DNA from 2 places in the Marinobacter sp. EVN1 genome. Region 2 is predicted to be linked to the other one. Evidence: predicted binding sites of a transcription regulator. Region 2 holds the regulator's gene; the other holds the start of a gene.
The links. The regulator FliA, encoded in region 2, starts transcription of late flagellar genes. The targets are predictions, from matches to a motif close to CTAAAGTTTNNNNNNNNNNNGCCGNTAA.

Region 1 (12,181 bases), on a different contig from region 2:
ATTACGATGACCATAATCCTCCCCATTTTCACGCTTATTATGGGGAACACGAGGCCATCATTCTGATCGAAACGCTGGAGATTGTTGAGGGCAAACTGCCCAAAAGAGCCAAAGCGATGGTTATCGAATGGGCCTTTGAACACCGGCAGGACCTTATCGCAGACTGGCGCCTTGCCGAGCTGCACCAGCCACTGAAGAAGATAGAGCCATTGGAATGAACAGCATGCCCAGAGTCACCCATGTGGAAGCCAAGGCCGATTACGTACTGGCCGTCACCTTCGATGATGGTACTCACGGCGAGATCAGCCTTGCAGATCGTTTGTTTGGCCCGATGTTCGAGCCCCTGAAAGACCCGGCATTCTTTGCTCAAGCAAAAGTTGATGAGTTCGGAGCCATCTGCTGGCCCAACGAAGCAGACATTGCCCCGGATGCTCTCTACCGCAAAATCAAATCTGAACAAACTGGAACAGTATGTCGCTGAAGTACAAGATCGTACCCGTCACACCCTTTGAACAAAACTGCACCCTGCTCTGGTGTACCGAAACCCACAAAGCAGCGGTGGTCGACCCTGGCGGGGACCTGGATCGCATTCTGGCGGCAGCCGAGGACGAAGGCGTGATTCTGGAAAAGATCCTTCTCACCCACGCCCACATAGATCACGCCGGCGGCACGGCGGAGCTAGCCAAATCAGCGGGGCTGCCCATTGAAGGCCCGCACAAGGACGACAACTTCTGGATTCAGGGCCTGGCCATGCAGGCACAGATGTTCGGGTTTCCGGCGCCGGAGGTGTTCACGCCCAATCGATGGCTGGAAGACGGGGATACAGTGACCGTTGGCAATGAAACCCTGGAAGTACTGCACACGCCGGGCCACACCCCTGGCCATGTGGTGTTTTTCCATCGAGGCTCAAAACTGGCCCAGGTGGGTGACGTGCTGTTCAATGGTTCCATTGGCCGCACGGATTTCCCGAAAGGCGATTACAACACCCTGATTCACTCTATCCGGGAAAAGCTGTTCCCGCTCGGGGATGACGTTAGCTTTATCTGTGGCCACGGCCCCATGTCTACGTTTGGCCAGGAACGCGCCACCAATCCGTTTGTGTCTGATCACCGGGGCTGAGTGCCCCGGTATATCGCCCATTTCAGCTCTGGGACAGGCGGAACTGCTCGATGGTTTTGCGCAGGGTTTCCGCCATGGCCAGCAGATCCCCTGCAATTCGCGCGGTCTCCTGGGCATCGCTGGAGGTCTGCTCGGCAGAGCGGCTGATTTCAATCACGTTCTGATTGATGGAGTCCGACACTTCGCTCTGCTCGTTAGCCGCACTTTCCATTTCCTCATTCAGGCCCGTGATCTCACGCACCGCTGCAGCAATGGTTTGCAGCTCGGTTTCCACTTTCAGAATTGAGTCCACCTGATGCTGAGCAAGTTCCGAGGCATGGCGCATGGTACCGACACAATCCACCACCTCTTTCTTCAGTCCTTCAATGGTTTGGCGAATTTCCTCAGTCGACGTTTGCGTGCGCGAGGCAAGTGCCCGGACTTCGTCTGCAACCACGGCAAATCCCCGGCCCTGCTCACCAGCTCTGGCCGCTTCAATCGCCGCGTTCAGGGCCAACAGGTTAGTCTGGTCGGCAATCTCGGAAATCAGCTCCAGCCGTGAGGCCATCTCCGTTGTCCGCTGATCCAACTGCTCAATGCGCTGCGCACCGTTCTGGACTTCCGCATTCAGAGATTCAATACCCTGAACCGCATTTCTAGCCAGATGCTCTCCGGTTTCTGCCGATTTGGTGGTATCGGCCGATTTCCGTGCGGTAGTCACCGCGTTCTCTCGAACCTGCACCGCGGAAGCGGCCATCTCGGTGGTGGCACTGGCCACCTGGTCGGTATTGTCTTTCTGGGCCAGCACTTCCTGCTCGGTGGTCTCTGCCTTACCGGCAATGGTGCGGGCCGCCGCTTCAACCTGTTCTGCGTTGTCCATCACCGTATGCATGCTGGCGCGGATCTTGGCGACCATCCGATTGAACGCACGAGAGACCGAACCAATCTCATCGTTTCGGGTTACCTCCAGCTCTATGGAGAGATCCGAATTGCGGGAGATTTCATCCATTCGGTCGTGTAGCCGACGTAAGCGGGAAAACACCAGGCGCCCCAACACTACAGTAGTCAGTATGAAAATAACCACAAAGATCAGAATCTGGATACCGCCACTCACCATCAACTGCTGCTGCAGGCGCGCGTCGCTCTCCGCCAAAGAATAGTCGACCCGAATAGCGCCAAGCACGTCCCCTTCCTGGGCCTGGTGACAGCCGAGGCAGTTCACGCCCTGATAGTTTTCGCTGGCAATAACCGGCTCGATCAACGTGTAGACACGACCCGCGTCGTTCTCCGAATAGTGCTCTACCCGTTCACCATCCAGCGCTTTCATGTCCAGCGGCTCACGGCGTTGTTCGGCAGCATTCCCAGCACCGTACATGGCATTCAGCTGATCGCTGCGGATCACCCGAACATCCAGTACGTCCTCGGGAGCCATCACCTTCTCGCGCAGAACATCACGGTTATTAATGGTGCCCGTCACCATCATGGTGTTCAGGCCATCGAAAAAGGACTTTGCCAGACCATCCACGTATTTGTGACTGTACTCTTCGAGGTGGGCTCGCTGGGACTGCGCGCTGTAAACAACCGTAAACACGAGAATGACGGTGAAAGCCGCAGCCAGTGCTGCCAATAACAGGAAACGGATTGAGTATTGTTTTTTCATGTGACCCCGACAACGGAAGATGATCTGGACATCCAAGAGTAATGACGGCGAATTGGCGCATAACTTTATAGATATGCATCAATTTTTTTATGACGCAGATCATCCGGACGCGCCCGCTATGTCATTCCTTGCAATGTTTTACATTCGTCCCGGCACACTCAAACCAGAAGGCAAGGCAGATTGGCCCGAAACCTGCAAAGCCTGATGCATCACGGACTAATTCCGTGATATCCGGCAGAGATTTTCCGTTCAGGGGAGGCAACCATGTCATTGCTGACATCACTGTTACAGGCCAGCACGCGCTTTCAGCAAGCCATGGACAACCGTGCGCCGCGCACTGACGTACCCGCCGGTAAAAGCAATGAAGGCGCCGCCACAGGCGAGCCCCAGAGCAGCACCGACGACCGCTTCACGCCGTCACAGTGGCAGGAGCGCAACTCGGCCAGTCAGAAAACCCGGCAATTGCCACTGACCCAGTACAAGCAGACGGTTGCCCAGGACCTGTCCTACGTTCGTGAAACCTTGCGGCACAAACTTGCCGAATACAACGTACACCCGGCAACGGCGCTGAGCGTGAGCAAAAGCGAGCAAGGCAGCATTCAGCTGGACGGCAAAATTCCCGACCAGGTGCGGGATAGGATACAACAGGATCTCAACAACAACCGGGGATTTGGTGAGGCGTTAAGCCGCTTGAGCGTGACCGAACCCACCCTGCACTTCATGGATAATGCGCTCAAGCTCAATCAGGCTTATGGCGTGAACAATTCCCTGCTGGATTCACTGCTCAGCGAAAACCAGCAGTTCAATGGACTGCAAGATGTCATCCACCGTTATGACAGCCTTCGCCGCACCGCCACACCCGCCGAGACGGGTATCACAGCGCAGCAACGCTACGCCTTCAGCCTGAATACCCGGGCCTGAAGCCCGGGGGTAACTGCTAATCAGATCAAACCTGAAACGGGGCCGGATCACCCTTGCCCACCCGCGTAACTTCAGGCACATCACCGGTAAAGTTGACCACCGTGGTAGCCTCCATACCGCAGAAACCGCCATCAATAATCAGATCAAGCTCATGCCCGAGGGTCTCGCGAATATCGTAAGGATCGGTCAAAGGTTCGGTTTCACCCGGCAGAATCAGGGTGCTGCTCATAATCGGCTCACCCAGCTCACCCAGCAATTCCCGAACAATCTCGTTGTCCGGAACCCGGATGCCGATAGACCGCCGTTTGGGATGCAGCAACCGGCGAGGCACCTCGCTGGTCGCGTCCAGAATAAAGGTGTACGGGCCCGGCGTGAAATTCTTCAGTAACCGATACTGGGTATTGTCCACCTTGGCATAAACCCCGATGTCTGACAGGTCACGACACACCAGGGTGAAGTTGTGCTTGTCGTCCAGGCGCCGAATTCGCTTGATACGGTCTGCCGCCTGCTTGTCACCAAGGTGACAGCCCAGTGCGTAGCCTGAATCTGTGGGATAGACAATCACCCCACCCTTGCGCAAAATCTCCACCGCCTGCTTGATCAGACGCTTTTGCGGTGTTTCCGGGTGAATCTGAAAAAACTGGCTCATCCATTAGCTCCTTGTTGAAGCTTCTTGTCCATTGCTGCATCACCTTTCGACCCGCCCATACAGTTGGGCGAAACCGGAGACGCCTGACCACTGGCCGTCCACTCTTCCGGCGTATACAGATGCAATGCCAGAGCATGCACCGGCCCCGCCAGTTCATCCGCCAGAACCTTGTAAATTGCCTGGTGGCGGCGCACCTTCATCTGCCCTTCAAAATCCGCTGATACCAGCGTTACCTTGAAATGAGTTTCAGAGTTGGGTGGCACCGAATGCATATGGCTTTCGTTCTCCACAGAAATCACGCTGGCGTTAAAGCCCGCGACCAGCTTTTCCTCTATGCTTTTCTGTACTTTCATAAAACACCTACTCCGGACTTTAAGCATCAATGTCCCGACCTGCTGTATAAACAGTCTACTACAGTACGCCTCGGAACCCCGAAGCCCTTGACACAAAAGCGCCAAAGCGACACATTCCCCTGCCAGCAACCAACCCCCAGATACCCATGCACCTGTACATCGCCGAAAAGCCAAGCCTGGCCCGAGCCATTGCCGCCGCACTTCCCGGCCCCCACGAGAAAGGCCAGGGCTGGATACGCTGCGGTAAAGGACCGGATGCTGCCACGGTAAGCTGGTGTATAGGCCACCTGCTGGAGCCCGCCGAGCCGGCCCGCTATAACCCGGCCTGGAAAAAATGGCGCATTGAAGACCTGCCCATGTTCCCGGAACCCTGGCAACTGACGCCCAAAGACAGCGTGCGCCTGCAATTCAAAGTTCTTGAAGCCCTGGTTCGCAAGGCCGACCTCATCACCCACGCCGGCGATCCCGACCGTGAAGGCCAGCTACTGGTCGACGAAGTCCTGCGCTATCTCGGCACCAAGGCACCGGTAAAACGGATACTGATCAACGACCTTACCCCCAAGGCGGTAGCCCGCGCCATACAGAACCCCCGAGACAACCGGGAGTTCCGCCCACTCTCCCATTCTGCGCTGGCGAGACAGCGGGCCGACTGGCTCTATGGCATCAATCTCACCCGATTTTATACCCTCAGCTATCAAACCCGGGGCGAACAGGGCGTCTTCTCCGTGGGTCGGGTGCAAACTCCGGTGTTGGGCCTGGTGGTGGATCGAGACAACACCATCGAGCACTTCCAGCCCAAGCCCTGGTACCGGGTCGAAGCCACCTTCCAGGCCAGCGAGCCGGAGGCCGACCAGCGACCGTTCATTGCTCGCTGGTTACCCGGTGACGAATTTCAGGATCATCTGGATGAAGAAAACCGGCTGCTGGACAAGTCGGTAGCCGAGCAGATTGTCGCCGCCATCAGCGGTCGACCCGGCAGAATTGATGAAGCCCGGTTTCGCGATCGCCCGGAACCGCCGCCGTTACCTCTGTCGCTGTCTGCACTCCAGATAGAGGCTGGACGACTATACCGGATGGGCGCGAAAGACGTGCTCGACACCGCCCAAAACCTGTACGAACGCCATCAACTGATTACCTACCCAAGGTCAGACAGCCGCTACCTGCCAGAGGAGCATTTCAGCCAACGGGAGGCGGTGATTCGTGCCATCGCCCGTGTCGCCCCGGATTTGTCCGGATTCTGCGAGAAAACCGGGACAGACCGCCGCTCTGCCGCCTGGAATGACCAAAAAGTGGATGCTCACCACGCAATCATTCCCACAGTGCGGCCCGCACCAAACGGCAAGCTGTCTTCGGCCGAACAGAAAATCTACGATCTGATCAGTCGATTCTATCTGATGCAGTTTGCACCTGACGCCGTGCATCGGGAAGGCCGGCTGACGGTCGCGATTCAGGACTATCGCTTTCGCGCCACCGAGACAGCCGTGATCGAGCCAGGCTGGAAAACGCTGGAAATCCGCAAGCGGGAACCCGGGCAAGAGCCTGAAAAAGCACCATTGCCCAGACTGGACAAAGATGAACCGGTGCTTTGCAGTGGGGCCCTGGCCAGCGAGCGCAAAACCCAGCCTCCGCAACACTTCACCGATGCCACACTGCTATCAGCCATGACCAATATTGCCCGCTTTGTCGCTGACAACGAGCTGAGAAAAACACTGCGGGAAACCGATGGCCTTGGCACCGAAGCGACTCGCGCAGCCATTATCGATACGCTGTTCCGCCGCGATTACCTGTTCCGGGAAAAACGCTTTATCCGCGCCACCGACAAGGGGAAATCCCTGATCGCGGCGCTACCGGAATCGATTCGTACGCCAGATCGCACCGCTGTCTGGGAGGCCACTCTCGAGGGCGTTCGCCGGGGCGAAGAGGACCCAAGAGCGTTTCTGGAATCCCTCAAAGATGAAATCCGCGGATTCATGGCGCAAGCGCCCGCTGCGGGTTTGGCGAATACAGAGACGTCCGGCACCGCCATTCACTGCCCGAAATGCCGGGCGCCGATGGTTGAACGGGAGGGCAAGTTCGGCGCTTTTTTTGCCTGCACCCGGTACCCCGCCTGCAAGGGCACCCGCCCCCTGGAGGACCATCAACCCGAGGACGGAACCAGCCAGAAACCGGTACCCTGCCCCCACTGTTTCTCGCCCCTGGTGCGGCGCAAAAGCAAAAAAGGCTGGTTCTGGGGCTGCAGCAATTTCCCCGGTTGCCGACAAACAGTTGATGATCACAACGGCCGGCCAGCGGTGGACTTACGGAATTCTACATAACGATACTGAACGGGAACTCATTTTTTGGGATAATCCCCGACACTGCAGGGTCTGACCAAGGGCTCTGCGCTACGGTATATAAACCAGGCAACACGATCGAGGGCCAGGCTTAATGCGCATTGCTCTGCTGGAAGACGAACACGAACAGGCGCAGCACATCCAGTCCATCCTTTCAGAGAAAGGACATCACTGTGACAGCTTTCCGACCGGCCAATCGTTTCTCGGTGCCGTTTTGCACCGCAGTTATGATCTGATCATTCTGGACTGGCAGATCCCGGACATGACCGGAATTGAGGTACTCGAGAACATCCGGGCACAGCTGAAATGGCCTGTGCCGGCCGTTTTCCTGACTCAGCGTGACAGTGAAACCGACATCGTTCGTGCCCTGGATGCCGGCGCCGACGACTATATCGCCAAACCGGCACGAGCGGCTGAACTGGTCGCGCGCATCAATGCACTGGCCCGCCGCAGCAACCCGGAAATCGAAAAGGAGGTTCTGGTCTACGGGCCCTTCGAGATCAACACCAACCAACGCATAATTCTCCTGCACGGGGAGCCACTGACGCTCACCGACAAGGACTTCGACCTGACCCTGTTCCTGTTCCAGAACCAGGGCCGCCTGCTCACCCGCGAAATGCTGCTGGAGCGGGTGTGGGGATTGACCAGGGACATCAATACCCGCACGGTGGATACGCATATGAGCCGCCTTCGCAGAAGGCTCGGGCTCAACCCTGAAAACGGATTTCGCATCAAGACCATCTACCAGCGAGGCTATCGGCTCGAAGCCATCAAGCCCGGTGACGCAAACGAAATTCGGAACGATGACACTGCAAATGCCTGACGCTCTGAGCAAGCACCTGAAAACCCTGGCCTTCCTTGCACTGGCGTTCATGGTGCCAGCGACCACGGTCGCGGAGCTGTCAATCACACGGGGTTCTGCAGTATCCGGCAGCCAACAACGGGACAATGCCCCGGAGTGGGTTTATACCTTACGCCAGGGTGATACGGTTGCGAGCATAACCCAGACGCTGCTTTCCCAGCAGACCACACAGCAACGACTGCTGGAGCATAATGGCCTGGCCAGCAACGCCAAACTCGGCGCCGGGGACACCCTGCGCATTCCCGTAAACTGGCTGAAACGTCAGCCCGAACCGGCCCGGGTGATTGCGGTCACCGGCAACGTGCAACAGATCTCCGGAATGGATGGGCGAAAACTCCCTCTGTCCGAAGATTCGATTGTCCGGGTTGGCGACGAAATTCTCTCCGGTGCGGGATCGGCAACCATTGAACTGGCCGACGGCTCGGAACTTCGGATCTCCCCCAACTCCCGCCTCATGTTCAATCGACTAACCCAATATGGCAAATCCGGCATGGTCGACACCCGGCTTCGCCTGCAACGAGGTGAGGTTCACACCCGGGTTCGCCCGGTCATTGAAGGCGGGGCCCGCTTCGAAATCGAGACGCCATCCGCTGTCGCCGCCGTCCGGGGTACGGTGTTTACCATGCAAGCCAGCAGCAACGGCAGCAGCGTGCAGGTAACCGAAGGCGTGGTGGACTTCGGCCAGCCAGGCAACACCCGTCGCATTCCAGCTGGCTATGGCGCGAGCGTCTCCACCGCCAACGGAGGCGCCCTGAATATTCGACAGCTTCCGCCGGCGCCAACCATTAACCCTTTGCCATCGGTACTCACGCAGCTTCCGGCCGAACTGACCTGGCAGGCAGGCGGTTACCCGGCCTACCGGCTGGACATTTTTGACCAGGCATCCGGCACCTGGGTGCAGAGCCGGGATATAGCCGGAACCCGTTTTGACATCGCCCAACTCGACAACGGCCGCTACGAAATCCAACTCGCCGCGGTTGATCAGCGTGGTATCGCCGGAATGCCCGGCACCGCCGAACTTGAGGTAGACCTACAGGCTAGAAAGCCCGATCTCACCGCCCCGGCCGATGGCGAGAGCGTGAATGACGACATGCCGGAGTTCCGCTGGCAGCTCAATGGTGCCAACGAAGTTGCCCGGGTGGAGATCGCTGAGGATGACAGTTTCAGGCAGTTAGTAACAACCAGCGAGTGGGCGCCGGAAAGCCGTGCTCTTCCGTCGCGCCCACTGAGCCCCGGTCAGTATTACTGGCGTGTCGTCACAGAAGCGGGAGGCAGCTCTGTTGCTACCTCCGAGCCACGCAAGATTGTTGTTAATGGCACGCTGCCGCCGGTCCGGATTATCAGCGTGAACTATCTGGACAGCCAGGTTCGGGTTTTCTGGGAAAACATCGACACCGCCACGGATTACCGCCTGCAACTGGCTGAAGAGCCGGCATTTCGCAATATCATCAAGGAAGCCGATATTGCCGATACCACAGCGGCCTTGCGCCTGATTCCCGGAAGAAGGTATTTTGTCCGCGTCAAAGCGCTTTCTGACGGCCCCCTAGCCAGTCGCTGGGGCCCGGGCAGGGAGCTGTATCTCGACTAACCTTCAACGACAAAAAGGCCGATGCGAAGGGACTGGTTACCGATAACAACAACACCGTGGTCCTTGGGCCTGCTACTCGTCACCACCCTGCTACTGATTCAGGCGACTGAGCTGCCGAGTCGAATCAACGACTGGATGTATGACAGGGCGATCACAACCTGGCCAGCGCCCGTGGATGATTCCGTGGCTATCATTGCCATTGATGAATTCAGCCTGGAACAGATTGGCCGCTGGCCCTGGGACCGAAGCCTGCATGCCTCGCTGATCGACACATTGCGGCAAGCCGGTGCACAGACCATTGTGCTCGACATCCTGTTTCCGGAAGCCGGTCCGGGCGATGAGGAACTGGCCGGCGCCATGGCCCGTCACGGTAACGTTGTATTGCCCGCCTACCTTACCGCGCCAACCCTGGAACGACTGATCAGCGAACAACTCCCAACACCCAATCTGGCACGTGCCGCAGGGGCGATCGGGCATGCCCATATCGAGCTGGATACAGACGGCGTCGCCCGCGGGCTCTATCTATACAATGGCCTTGCCGGGCGGTTATGGCCGACCCTGTCACTGGCCGCGCACCTGCCAATGCCGGCACAGACACAGGCGCAATTGCCCAACTACATCAATGTCCGGGAGGATTATCGGCTGGTGCCCCTGGCAGGCGGGGCCGGCACCTTACCCACCTACTCCTACGCGAGCGTGCTGAGCCACCCGCCCTCACCGCAGGAGTTTGCCGGCAAAACCGTCCTGGTCGGCGCTACCGCTGCGGGGTTTGGCGACATACTGCCCACGCCGTTTTCCGGTCTGAGCCGGCCAATGTCCGGGGTGGAATTCCATGCCAATGTCTATTCCGCGAGCAAGCAGAATATACTGATCGTGCCGGCGGAGCCCTGGGCAGCACCCGCACTGAACCTGCTCGTACTGTTGTTGCTAGCTCTGCTTTTGCCTCGCCTGCGCCCTGCTGCCACCTTGCTGGCATGTGCGACCATTGCCGCAGGGCTGGTAGCCGGTTACGTGTTGCTGCTGATAGGGGCCCGGGTTCAGCTGTCAGTAGCGAACGCCCTGATTCTGCCGATGGCCGCGATGCCCATTGCCAGCGCACTCCGGCTTGCCATGACCAATCGCTTTCTCAACCGGCAACTGGACGAGATGACCAGAACGCCTCGGCTATCCCTGCCTGAACCTTCGAACCGGCATCCTCACCAGCTGCTGATGCACTTGCGTGCGCTGTTCCACCCACCCGGATGGCTGCTGGCCGCAGAGAATGACCTGCTGGAAGTACAGGAAATGACCCTTGCCCAGGCCCCGCCCACGGAAACGCCAGGACGGTGGGAACACCAGCAGAACCAAAGCTGGATAACGCTGATTCGTGGCGGCACCAGCTACCTGCTCGGCCTGACTCTGCCGAACGATCTCAGTCGGGAGGTCATCCAGCGCTATCTGAACCAGCTGGAGCTGGAACCCCATACAGACAGTGAAAGCCAGAAGGGCCCCCGGGAAAACATTTCGGCCCGGATCGAGAAAGTGCGCATTGCCACCCAGAAGCTTGCTGAAATGCAGGCGTTTATTCGCCACAGTTTCGAGCACATGCCCGATGGCATCATCGTGACCGATGAATTAGGGGTTATACGGTTTACCAACCGCCACATTGAAGACTGGTTTTGCGAGCCTATGCCGAGTCTCAGTGGCATGCCCCTGGCCACCCTACTCGATGGCCACGACCCCCGGGACTTACCGCCCTGGTTCGAAACCATTTCAGAGGCGCTGACCCTGAGACAAAGCCGAACCGTAGACCTGACATTGAACGGTAAAGATTTTCTCATCCACCTGGCACCTTTTGCCCTGCAAAACAGTCGCCAGTTTGGCATTATTGCCAACATCTCAGACATCTCCGAACTCCGGGAGCAGCAACGGCAGCATCGTGAGGCGATCGACTTCATCTCACACGATGTTCGCTCACCTCTGGTCTCTCAGCTGGCCCTGATTGAACAACTGAAACGGGATCCCAGCCATATTGACGCCAACCAACTCGACCAGTTGGGGCGGCTGGCACGGCGTAGCTATCATCTGGCCGAAGAGTTTGTGCAGCTGGCTCGCGCCGAGCAACTGACCGAAACCCGGTTCTACGAATGCGAATTTCTGGCGATTGTTGAGAACGCTCGGGACAGTGTGTGCGAGCAGGCCCAGGAAAAAGGCATTTCGATCGTGCTGAACGGTACCGAAGATCTGTGGCTGAAAGGCAACGCCGAACTTCTGGAACGGGCCGTCATCAATCTTTTGACCAACGCCGTGCAATACAGCCCCCCGGACTCCGCAGTCAGCGTTCACGTCTATCAGGCAGCGCATCTGGCCTGTCTGGCCATATCGGACGAGGGCTATGGCATTGATCCGGAGGAGCTGCCCTTACTGTTCGACCGCTATCATCGACAGAAGCGCAGCGAGATAGCCGGAGCGCATGGGACCGGCCTGGGGCTTTCATTCGTTAAAACGGTGGTGGAAAAACACCGAGGCGAGATCAGCGTAGACTCACGGTCGGGCGAAGGCACCACTTTCACCCTGAAGCTACCAATCGCAGACCCGATGTTCTGAACCGGCATGCCTGCTCAAGACTGGATGGTCTTGCTGACCGGCTCAGAAGGCTCACTCAGAAGACCGGCAGTGTCCTGAACCTGAATGGTGAAATACCAGGTGCCGGCGTCAAGGTTATCGACCACATAGGA
Region 2 (12,181 bases):
CTCCAGCTTGTCGCCTTTGCGCTGGAACATGGCGACACTGGGCACCGGCCCCGCCCGACCCTCCAGGCACACCAGGTTCCCGCCCTCGCGCAGGTTCGGCAGAAGCGCCTTGGGGTCCTGGATGAAGGTCGTACACAGAATCAGGTCACAGGGCGAGTCCAGTTCCAGCCCGGTATCTGCCGAGGCCTCAACGACATCCACATTATGGACGCCGTGCTTGAAAAAGCGCTCGCGGGCTTTCTCCACCAGTGCCGGGTTGCGGTCAACATAGACCACCCGGTGAGCCAGATCCGCCAGCACGGCGGTCACATAACCTGAGCCGCCTCCAACGTGCATGACGACCTGATCGGGCTCGATCTCTGGCATCAGGCTCAGCAGGTGTCGAACCGTTTCTTCTCGGGGGATTGAGTGGCCGGTGATGGAGGGGACGAGATCCGCACCGGAAACAAAATCGGGGCGGGAAACAACAGCGAGGGCCTCAACGGCCCTCTGATAGAGTTTCTTCATTCAGCAGCATCCGATAAAACGCCGGATCAGGCCGCCTGTCGCCGCTTCAGGGCAGATACCAGCTCGGCCTCCGGACGGGAAATTCCGCAAGTATTCATAAGATCGTCGATATCCGCGCCAAGATCAACCAGTCGCGCGGCTTCGTCGTAGGAAATTCGCAACGGATCATTCTGCCGCATTTCTTCCAGAGTGTTCTTGAGCTCATGAATCTGCCGCTCACAGGCTACCAGGCGCTGCCCCACGCCGAGGCTGCCACTGGTAGTGGCATGCAGTTCACGGCCAAGGGTATCGCAACGTTGTTTGACAGAAGCCTGCAAGGCCCGGATACGACGGCCATGGATAATGCCCTGAACCAGAACCAGGGTGATGGCTGCAGCGGTCAGGCCCCAGGGGAGCCAGGAGGGAATGGTGAAACTCATAGTGGACGTCTCCGTTGTTGGTGACCACGGGAGACGTCCATCACTGCGCTGTGAAAAGCCGGTTACAGCGACGCGATTTCAGCCCACTCGTGGTCTGACAGCATCTTGTCGAATTCGACGAGAATAATCAGCTCGCCGTTCTTGTTGCACACGCCCTGGATGAACTTGGCACTTTCCTCGTTCCCCACGTTCGGTGCAGTTTCAATTTCACTGGCCTTGAGATAGACCACCTCTGCCACAGAATCCACCAGAATGCCCATCACCTGGCTGGACGACTCCATGACCACAATCCGGGTGGCATCGGTCACTTCCGCGTCCGCCAACCCGAACCGGCGACGGGTATCGATGACCGTAACCACGTTACCCCGCAGGTTGATGATCCCCAGCACATAATCCGGGGCTCCGGGAACCGGCGCGATTTCCGTGTAACGCAGTACTTCCTGGATCTGCATCACGTTGATGCCATAGGTTTCGTCATCCAGGCGGAAAGTCACGTACTGCAGTACCTGATCGTCCTGGGCCTGATTTTGCTGTCCGCTCGGGGATGCCATAGCACTCTCTCCTTCTCGGCTGCCCGGCGGGCAACCTGATCGTCAAAAATTCATCATCAGTGCCCAATACTATAGTTAAGGGCACAAACCGTGCCAGCCTCACACGGTTTCATTGAGTAACGGACCTGTTTAACTCAGATCCAGATGGTGTTCACGCTCTGCCCGCACCAGCAGATGCGCCATGGTGCGCACATCGATCAACGCACACATGTGGTCAACCACGGTGCCCGCCAGCCAGGGGCGCTTGCTGCGCGCTGTGCGCCAGCGCACTTCATCCGGTCGCAGCGTGAAAGACTGGGCCACATCGTCACAGGCCAGCCCCCACTCACTGTCATCCAGCCGGATCACAAACCGATAATTGTCCCGGGCCCCAGCCGGTACCCGTCCAGCCATAATCCACTCGGCGGTGTCCACAACCCGCAGGTTGTGGTCCCGATCAGGCCGTATCCCCATATACCACCGGGGACTGCCAGGAATTGGCCTGATCTCTTCTTCAATACGATGGATGGCGCCCAACAGAACCAGTGGCACTGCCAACTGCAGCCCGGCCACCGTAAAAATAAGGCACTCGAACGGCTCTTCCGACCAGTCCGGGCGCGCCGGCGGCACCTCGCCATCGTTGCCCGTGGCCGTTACCGGCGCCTCCGTCTGAACCGGTTCCGGCGCTTTCTGTTCCACCACAGGTGCCTGAACGATCGGGCGAGGACGGGCTCTGGTGACAGGCTTTGCTTCGGTTTTTACCGGTTTCGGCGGCTCCGGTTCCGGTTGCGCCACTAACGGCTCCGGCTCAGGCTGTACCTGTTCTTCCTGCAACGCAGTGCTGGTGGCGGTGTGCAGCAATTCATCCAGATAACTGGCAATGGCCGCTTCCGGCGCTGCCAGTTGCGTCATTTTTCTGTCAGCCATGCTGACGCTCCTTCACCGAACCGGTTCGCTTCAGGAGGTCGTCCAACAAATGATCGTAGGCCCGGACACCGTGGGTTTCCGCATCCAGTTGCGAGGGAATAACCCCGGCCTGGCTGGCATCCCGGAATTTGGTATCAACCGGTACGGCGAAACGCCAGAGGGTATCCTGATAGGTCTTGCGCAACAGATTAAGGCTCTTGACCGAAGCCTGGGTCCGGCGATCATAGAGTGTGGGAACGATCATGTACGGTAATTCGTTCTTCTGGGAGCGCATGATCATTTGCAGGGTGTGCAGCATTCGTTCCAGGCCCTTGATGGCCAGAAACTCGGTCTGTACCGGAATCACCAGGTACTGGGCAGCGGCCAGTGCATTCACCATGAGCACACCCAGCGACGGCGTGTTGTCGAGAATCACGTAGTCAAAATCATCCCACAACTGGGCCAGGGCACGGGAGACAATCAGCCCCATACCCTCAACGCCAATCATCCGACGCTCCAGGGTGGCCAGTGCAGTACTGGCAGGCAGCAGCGACAGCCCGGGGCAACCGGTATCGGTGATCAGTTGCGCCGGCAGGCCTTCAGGAACCTTGCCCTGATGCTGAAACAGGTCAAATACGCTGTGGGCAATGGTATCCGGGTCATAACCAAACCAGCTGGTCAGCGATCCGTGCGGATCCAGATCAACCACCAGCACACGCTTGCCGCGCTGGGCCAGCAGTCCGCCCAGGGCGACCACAGAGGTTGTCTTCCCCACTCCACCTTTTTGATTGGCTACAGCCCAGATACGCACGTTTTGTTCTCCGGTAACGGCTCAGCCTGGCGTCATGCGCCGGCCTCTGTTCAACTTATCGGCAAGGATACGGGTAACTTGAAAGCCGAATCGATGGTTTTGCGGCAACCCCTTGCCGATTCGGACGATGAACAACAGGTAATACAGGAAGTGTGCCAGCTCAGCCATACGCATCTGCCACCGGCAGGTGATCAGCGCACCGCCCCCCGGATGCTTGCATCCCGGGAGATCAGCAGAACCACCCGGCGGTTACGCCGCCGGCCCTCCTCGGTATCGTTGCGGGCCACAGGCTGGTATTGACCATAACCCATCGCTGCCAGGCGCTCTGGCTCGATGCCCTCCATCATCAACATCCGGGCGACAGCCGCTGCACGGGCGGTCGAAAGTTCCCAGTTGGACGGAAAGCGGCTGGTACGAATGGGTTGGTTATCGGTAAAGCCTTCCACCTTGACCGCATTGTCGCGGTTGCGCAGTACACTGGCGATCTTTTCAATGACTTCAAAAGAGTCGTAATGGGGCTCAGCATCACCACTGCCAAAGAGCATGCTGTTCGGCAGATTGAGTTCAATCCACTCGCTGCTGGTTTCCAGACTCACTACCCCCTGATTGATCAGTTCGTCGAATTCCATGGCAAGCTGGTTGGCCATGGTTCGCAAAGCCTCGGTGCGACCCTCTGCATCCAGTTCCGGATTACGGGGCGCCTCGGTAACCGGCGGCGGAATAACATCTTCATGCTGTTGTTGCGGCGCCCGGACCGGCTGGCCGCCTACGGTGACCGGTTGCAATGAGCGCTGGGGGGCGTTAAAGACACCGGTGAAGGTTTCCGACAGCACCTTGTACTTGCCCTCATTCACGGACGATACCGAATACATCACCACGAAAAAGGCAAACAGAAGCGTGATGAAATCCGCGTAGGAAATCAGCCAGCGTTCCTTGTTGTGGAGATCATCCTGGGGTGGTCTGCGACGGCGCATAGGAAGCCCTGGCCCGGAATTACTGCAGGAAGCCCCGCAGTCTCAATTCGATGGATTTCGGGTTTTCGCCCTCGGCAATGGCGATAATGCCATCGATCATCATGTCCTCATAACGGGTGCGTTCCTTGATGATGCCCCGCAATTTATTGGCCACCGGAAAGAACAACAGGTTGGCCAGGGCAACGCCGTAGATGGTCGCCACAAAGGCCGTGGCGATGCCGCCCCCCAGTGATTGGGGATCTTCCAGGTTCGTCATGACCTGAATAAGGCCCATCACCGCGCCAATAATACCGATAGTGGGGGAATACCCACCCATGGCCTCATAGACCCTGGCCGACTCCAGATCGCGCTGCTCCCGGGTTTCCAGGTCCACTTCCATGATACTGCGAATGGACTCGGGCTCTGCACCATCAACCAGCAACTGCAGCCCTTTCCGGGCGAACGGCTCGGGCTCTCTCTCCGCAAGCCCTTCCAGGCCCAGCAGGCCCTGTTTTCGGGCTTTGACGCTCCAGTCGATGACCTTGCCAATGCCATCTTCCAACGAGATATAGGGCGGAATAAACACCCAGCGAACCTGACCGAAGGCACGTTTGAGCATTGGCCAGGAGGTTTGCAGGATGGTTGCCGCCAGAGTTCCGCCCACCACGATCAACCCGGCCGGGCCGTTGAACAGTGAACTGACAGCACCACCTTCCAGCAGATTGCCACCCAGGATGGCCACGAACGCCAGGATGATTCCGAGCAGGCTCAGAACATCCATCAGCTCACACCTTCAACCAGCCGCGCGCCAATATCTTCCAGCGCCAGAATTTCGTCGCTCAGTCCGGCTTTGGCCACAGCCATCGGCATGCCATAGATGACGGAGGATTTCTCGTCCTGGGACCAGATCACGGAACCGGACTGCTTCATCATCCTGCAGCCTTCCTTGCCATCGGAACCCATACCAGTGAGGATCAGACCCAGGGTTTTGCCTGGGAAGCTCCTGGCCAAAGAGCCGAAGGTAACATCCACACAGGGTTTGTAATTCAAGCGGTCATCACCCGGAAGAATCCGCACTTTCGCCTGCCCGCCGCGACTTTCAATCATCATCTGCTTACCACCGGGCGCCAGCAGGGCCAGTCCCGGACGAAGCACATCGCCGTCCTCGGCCTGACGCACCTCAATGCGACACAACTTGTTGAGCCGCTCAGCAAAGGCCGGAGTGAAGCTGGCGGGCATGTGCTGAACCAGCACAATAGGCGCGGGGAACGAAGCCGGTAACGCCGTGAGCACCTTTTGCAGCGCAACGGGGCCACCGGTGGAAGTGCCGATGGCTACCACACTGTAGTGCCTGGCGGCCGTTTTTCTGGCGGGTTTACGAACCGGCTCGGAGGTCGCAGGGTCTTTACGCGGTTCCGTCGTTACCGGGCGATGCAGGCGCGAACCAGCGCGCTCGACAGGTTCACGGCGAGGTTCCGTAGCCGGTGCCGCCGGCCTCGGGGCCACAGGCGCCGATCGGGCACCCGGGCGGCTACCGGCCACATCCAGAATACGCTGGATAAGGATTTTCTGAAGTTGACTGGTGTCCCTGGCAATTTCCTCGAAGTTCTTGGGCAGGAAATCCACTGCCCCGGCTTCCAGGGCATCCAGGGTAACGCGGGCACCTTCATAGGTCAGGGACGAGAACATCAAAACCGGGGTGGGATGTTTGCGCATGATCTCGCGCACGGCAGAGATGCCGTCCATCACCGGCATCTCGTAATCCATGGTGATCACATCGGGGCGCAGTTTTTCTGCCAGCTCGACACCTTCCCGCCCGTTGGTGGCGGCGCCTACCACTTTAATCTGGCCCGAGGCCGTCAGGATTTCCGTCAGCCGTTTGCGAAAAAAGCCCGAATCATCCACGACCAGGACAGAAACTGTCATCCATTTCTCCTACACAATCCCGGAAATTCCTGCTCAGCCGTAGTGCTGCAGGAGGCTCGGCACATCAATAATCAGGGCGATACGGCCATCACCGGTGATGGTGGCGCCGGCCATTCCTGGCGTCCCCTGCAGGGCCCGGCCCAGAGGTTTGATCACCACCTCTTCCTGGCCAATCAGCTGATCAACGACAAAGCCGACCTGTTTGGTCCCCATGGCCACAATCACCACGTGCGCATTCTCCGGCTCGCCCTGACCTGCCGCACCGTGCACCAGCCAGCGCTTGATGTGGAACAGTGGGAACACTTTGTCCCGCACGACAATGCACTCTTTGCCGTCGACAATGTTGGTCTTGGTCAGATCCAGGTGGAAAATCTCCACCACATTCACCAGCGGCAGCGCGAAAGACTGGTCACCGAGCATGATCATCAACGTTGGCATAATGGCCAGAGTCAGCGGCACCTTGATGATAATGCTGGTGCCCTTGCCCTGTTCGGACATGATATTGATCTGCCCATTGAGCTGGCCGATCTTGGTTTTCACCACGTCCATGCCGACACCCCGACCAGAGACATCGGAAATCTGGTCCTTGGTGGAGAAACCGGCCGCAAAAATCAGATTGAAGCATTCGTTATCGGTAAGGCGGTCTGCCGCATCCTGATCGTACAGGCCCTTCTCGACCGCCTTGCGGCGCAAGACATCAGGATTCATACCGGCTCCGTCGTCGACAATGGACAGCAGAATATGGTCGCCTTCCTGCTCCGCCGACAGAGTCACGGTTCCAGCGCGAGGTTTGCCGGCCTTTTCCCGTACGTCCGGTGCCTCGACACCATGATCCACGGAATTTCTCACCAGGTGCACCAGGGGATCGGCCAGAGCTTCAACCAGGTTTTTATCCAGGTCGGTTTCCTCACCGTGCATGACCAGATTCACTTCTTTCTTCAGACTGCGGGCCAGGTCGCGCACCACTCTGGGGAAACGGCCGAAAACTTTCTTGATCGGCTGCATCCGTGTTTGCATGACGGCAGCCTGCAGATCCGTGGTCACCACATCGAGATTGGCCACTGCCTTGTGCATGTGTTCGTCTTCGCTTTCGGAACCCAGACGCTGCAGGCGGTTACGCACCAGCACCAGTTCGCCCACCATGTTCATGATGTCGTCCAGGCGCTTGGTATCAACCCGAACCGTGGTTTCGCCCGCTGGTGCGGCCTCACGGGCAGGTGCAGGGGCCGGCTTGGCAGCGGCCTTGCTCTCGGCTTTGGCTTCCGCTTTCTTTGGTTCCGGGGCTGGTTCGGCCTTGCTTGATGGAGCCGGCGCAGGCTTGGGCTCACCTGCGGCAGCCCCCGCGCTTGGGCCTGCACCCTTGCCATGCAGTTCGTCCAGCAGGTTCTCGAATTCGTCGTCGGAAATCAGATCGGCGTCACCGGATGATTTCTCCGAGCCACCGCTGGTGTCGATATCTGCCTTGGGCGCTTCATCTTCCGCAGGCGCGCCGGCAAACTGGCCCTTGCCGTGGAGTTGATCCAGCAGGGCCTCAAATTCATCGTCGGTAATCTCATCACTGTCTGAGCCGCCGGCGGATTCTGCCGGGGTGCTCACCTGCTCGTTGCCGACCGGTTTCTGGCCATCGGATTTTTCATCCGCCAACGCGTCCAGCAGTTGCTCGAACTCTTCGTCAGTGATATCGCCCTGATCCCCTTGCTGTCCGACATCCGCAGACGACGGCTCCTGTGCCGGGGTTGGTGCTTCCACCGCCGGTGCATCCTCGGACTCGGGTTTGGCGAGTGCATCCAGAGCTTCAATCAGTTCGTCCGGCGCGGGCGTCGGTTCTTCCCGGTTGCGGACTTCTTCGAACATGGCATTAACGTTGTCCAGCGCCTCCAGCACCACGTCCATCAGGTCCGGTGTTACCTTGCGCTTGTGATTCCGGAGAATATCAAACACGTTCTCCGCAGAGTGGCAGCAATTAACCAGTGCCTCCAGTTGAAGGAAGCCTGCGCCCCCTTTCACGGTATGGAAGCCACGGAAAATGGCGTTCAGCAGATCGCTGTCATCGGGATGCTGCTCCAGATCCACCAGCTGCTCCGACAACTTTTCGAGTATCTCGCCGGCTTCTACCAGGAAGTCCTGCAGGATCTCTTCATCAGCATCTAACGCCATGCGTCACCCTCTTTATTATCAGAATCCGAGACTGGACAGCAGATCGTCCACATCGTCCTGTCCCGAAACTACATCTTCCCGCTCATCGGCCTTGATCTGGGGCCCTACCCCTTTTTCGGCCGATTCTTCTTTTTCTTCAATCTGATGCACTGTGCCGGTCAGTTGATCAACGTGGCTGGCCATCACCACCAGACCAAGAAGGTTGTCTTCCACCTCTTTCACCAACGCGGTGACCTTCTGGATAACCTGACCGGTAAGATCCTGAAAATCCTGAGCCAGAAGGATTTCCGACAGGTTCTGGTACAGACTGTCGGAGTCTGTCGTCAGGCCAGCGAAGAACTTGTCGATGCGACCGTAAAGCTCCCGAAACTCCGCAGGCTCCATTTCACGACGGCGCAGACGCTGCCACTCATCCCGCAGGGCAACCGCTTCATCCCGCATGGCGTGAGCCACCGGCATGCTTTCCTCAACCAGATCCATGGTGCGGTTCGCCGCCTGGCTGGTCATCTGAACCACATAGGCCAGACGGTCAGAAGCGTCGCTCATCTTCGACAGCACTTCTTTCTGCTCGGCATTACGCGGGTCTATCTGGAAGTTCCGGATTGCCTCATGGAGGCTGCGGGTCAGTCGCCCCACTTCCCGATACAGACTCTGATCGCGAACCTCGCTCAGTTCATTGATCAGGGTCATCGCCTTGGCATAATTCCCGGCGTTTACATTCTCGGCCAGGTCGGAGGCCTGCTTTTGAAGCTTCTCCGCCACCTCCGGATCAAGGCCCTGATGGTTCTGTTTGGTATCACTCATGGCGAGCCATCCGACCTCTGGTTACTGGATTCGTTCGAAGATTTTCTCGATCTTTTCCTTCAGCACGGCTGCCGTGAAAGGCTTGACCACATACCCGTTCACCCCGGCCTGAGCCGCAGCCACGATCTGGTCCCGCTTGGCCTCTGCCGTTACCATCAGAACCGGCAGGTTCTTCAGGTTTTCATCAGCACGGACAGCCTTCAGAAGGTCAAAGCCCGACATGCCGGGCATGTTCCAGTCAGTCACCAGGAAGTCATACTTGCCGCTTCGGAGCATGGGCAACGCGGTGTTGCCATCGTCTGCTTCATCCGTATTGGTGAAGCCGAGATCTCGCAGCAGGTTTTTGATGATGCGTCGCATTGTGGAGAAGTCATCCACAATGAGAATTTTCATGTTCTTGTCCAATGGGACCTCCAGTCAGTAACACCCGGAATTCATTCAGCCTTTTGGAAGTCTAGCAGGCTGCTACCTTAAGCGCTTATTGTGTGGTGTTTGCGCACGTTGTAAAGCATCGTTTACCAAAAGCTACACAGCTTGCTGAAAGAGAAACACAGCACCTGGCCGATCAGTCGTTGTCACCATCCCGCCACTCGGCCAGCCGGCTGCGAAGTCGCAACGCCGCCTGGCTGTGAATCTGGCTTACCCGGCTCTCACTGACCCCTAGCACCGCACCGATTTCCTTGAGGTTGAGCTCTTCCTGGTAATACAGGCTCAATACCAGCTTTTCACGCTCAGGCAACTGCTCAATGGCGTCTGCGAGACTTCGCTGGAAAGCGCCTGAAGCAATACCGTCCAGCGGATTATCACTCGCTTCTGCTTCTTCTATCGGCAGCTCGCCGGATTCATTGAGCTCATCAAGACTAAAAAGTCTACCGCTGTTAGCGTCGGCGAGTGAGGCATGATACTCGTCCAGACCAATGCCAAGCTCTTCAGCTACTTCGGCATCCTGGGCCTCGCGCCCGGTACGATCTTCCACCTGCTTGATAGCACTGGCGATTCGCCGGGCGTTGCGATGCACTGAGCGGGGCACCCAGTCGCCTTTGCGGATCTCATCCACCATGGCGCCGCGGATGCGAATCCCTGCGTAGGTTTCAAAGGTGGCACCTTTGCCGGAAGAATAGCGCTGCGCGGCCTCCAGCAGTCCAATCATACCGGCCTGCATAAGGTCTTCCAGCTGCACTGATGGCGGCAGCCGGGCCATGAGATGAAGGGCGATTTTCTTGACCAGCGGCGCATGCTCTTCAATCAGGGCTGAAGGGCTCCTGGCGCCGGCCTGATGGTAAATTCCCAGATTTTTCGCCAATGTCATGTATCCGGTTTTCTTGTAGGACTGGATTCAGATCAGACTTCGACGAGCCGCTCCACGAAGAATTCGAGATGCCCCCTGGGAGAGGACGGCAAAGGCCAACTGTCCACTTTTTCGGCCAGAGCCCGGATAGCCAGCGAGGCTTTCGCCCTCGGATAGGCATCCAATACCGCTTTCTGTCTTTGGACGGCTTTCTTGACGGCCTCGTCGTAAGGCACGATACCTACATATTGTAGTGCCACATCCAGAAAACGCTCGGTGACCCGGGTCAGTTTTTCAAACAGATGGCGGCCTTCCTGCTCATTGCGGACCTGGTTTGCCAGGATACGGAAGCGGTTGGTGCCATAATCCCGGTTCATCAGCTTGATCAACGCGTAGGCATCGGTAATGGAAGTAGGTTCGTCGCAGACCACCAGCAGAAGTTCCTGCGAGGCCCTGAGGAAGCTGACCACCGATTCAGAAATACCTGCGGCGGTATCCACAATCAGAACGTCAATCTGGTCGCCCAGCTCACTGAAAGCGTTGATCAGGCCGGCATGTTCCATGGCGCTGAGCTGGGTCATACGCTGAGTGCCGGAGGAAGCCGGTACAATCTTGATACCACCAGGGCCATTCACCAGCACGTCTTTCAGATCACAATCGCCGCTGAGTACGTCTTGCAGATTTCGATTGGCGGTAATGCCGAGCAACACATCGATGTTGGCGAGCCCGAGATCCGCGTCCAGCAAGACAACCCGGCGCCCCTTCTGGGCCAGGGCGATACCGAGATTGACCGAAACATTGCTCTTGCCGACACCGCCCTTGCCGCCGGAAACCGCAATCACCTGAACCGGATGTGGTCTGCTCATACTGTTATCAGTCTCTTACTACGTTCTTGTACGGGCACGCGTGCCGGTGTTTTATTCTGGTCGCCAACGAGGCTCAGGCACCTTCGGCGACTGTCTGTGCGCTCTGCACGGCCTTAAGCCGTTCTACGCCCAGGCGCACTAACGGAATGGCCTCCGCCCTCTGGAGATCTTCCGGTATCTTCTGGCCATCGGTGTACCAGGCCACCGGTAAGCTGGTCTCCATAACGAACCCGAGCGCTTCGCCCAGGGTCAGGGCCTCATCAATCTTGGTCATGATGCAGCCTGCAAGGTTTGCCATCTTATAGCAATGCCACACGGATTTCATGATACGTGGCTGACTGGTGGCGGAGACCACCAGATGTGTACGGATATTGTGATCGCTGCGAGCCAACTCCGCCAGTTGTTCCTGGTAACCGCGGTCGGCACTGGTCAGGCCGGCAGTGTCAATCAGCACCAGGTGTCGATCCGATAACTCATCAAGAATGTCATCCAGGGAATGGCTCTCATCCACCACACGCACGGGCACATTCAGGATGCGGCCGAACACGAAGAGCTGCTCATGAGCGGCCACACGATAGCGGTCGGTGGTCACCAGTGCCAACGAATCCGGACCATGCTCAAGGACGTAGCGGGCCGCCAGCTTGCCAATGGTGGTGGTTTTGCCAGACCCGGTTGGCCCGACCAGGGCATAGATACCGCCGGCATCAAGCCAGTCTTCGCGACCGGTACGAACGCCGGTCGCCAGCATTTTCAGTGACTGCTTCCAGCCGTCCTCCAGACGCCCGGCCCGGTGCCGACGGGACAGAGAGCCGGCCAGCTCCGCGCCCAAACCGAACTCCTGCAGGCGCTCGGCCAATCGTTGCTGAACTGCGCTGTTGCCGGTCGGCGTGGCAGTTGCAGCCTTACCACTGACCAGATCACGCAGAGAGCTGATTTCGGCACGCATACTGGCCAGTTCATCGGCATAGCCACCGGCGCCGGATTCGCTACCCGCAAACGGCTTTGCCAGCGCTT

Region 1: a site for FliA is predicted at 2,800-2,827, ahead of Q674_RS30115 (methyl-accepting chemotaxis protein). Genes of this name have one in related genera too.

What each region holds. Positions count from the first base shown of each region.
Region 1 covers NZ_AXCB01000019.1:29,740-41,920, reverse strand. Annotated here, with positions in the region: gene Q674_RS30130 (DUF4160 domain-containing protein) at 1-218, shown strand, start outside; gene Q674_RS30125 (DUF2442 domain-containing protein) at 224-481, shown strand; gene Q674_RS30120 (MBL fold metallo-hydrolase) at 472-1,119, shown strand; gene Q674_RS30115 (methyl-accepting chemotaxis protein) at 1,142-2,758, opposite strand; gene Q674_RS30105 (hypothetical protein) at 3,023-3,679, shown strand; gene Q674_RS30100 (L-threonylcarbamoyladenylate synthase) at 3,705-4,328, opposite strand; gene Q674_RS30095 (BolA family protein) at 4,325-4,681, opposite strand; gene Q674_RS30090 (DNA topoisomerase 3) at 4,828-6,996, shown strand; gene Q674_RS30085 (response regulator transcription factor) at 7,109-7,837, shown strand; gene Q674_RS30080 (FecR domain-containing protein) at 7,818-9,464, shown strand; gene Q674_RS30075 (CHASE2 domain-containing protein) at 9,486-12,050, shown strand; gene Q674_RS41095 (fibronectin type III domain-containing protein) at 12,065-12,181, opposite strand, start outside.
Region 2 covers NZ_AXCB01000070.1:168,800-180,980, reverse strand. Annotated here, with positions in the region: gene Q674_RS38085 (ATPase, T2SS/T4P/T4SS family) at 1-507, opposite strand, end outside; gene Q674_RS38080 (DUF2802 domain-containing protein) at 534-926, opposite strand; gene Q674_RS38075 (chemotaxis protein CheW) at 989-1,477, opposite strand; gene Q674_RS38070 (chemotaxis protein CheW) at 1,607-2,383, opposite strand; gene Q674_RS38065 (ParA family protein) at 2,376-3,173, opposite strand; gene Q674_RS41255 (hypothetical protein) at 3,195-3,341, opposite strand; gene motD (flagellar motor protein MotD) at 3,365-4,147, opposite strand; gene Q674_RS38055 (flagellar motor protein) at 4,167-4,907, opposite strand; gene Q674_RS38050 (protein-glutamate methylesterase/protein-glutamine glutaminase) at 4,907-6,052, opposite strand; gene Q674_RS38045 (chemotaxis protein CheA) at 6,086-8,209, opposite strand; gene Q674_RS38040 (protein phosphatase CheZ) at 8,228-9,013, opposite strand; gene cheY (chemotaxis response regulator CheY) at 9,035-9,418, opposite strand; gene Q674_RS38030 (RNA polymerase sigma factor FliA) at 9,579-10,322, opposite strand; gene Q674_RS38025 (MinD/ParA family protein) at 10,355-11,167, opposite strand; gene flhF (flagellar biosynthesis protein FlhF) at 11,241-12,181, opposite strand, start outside.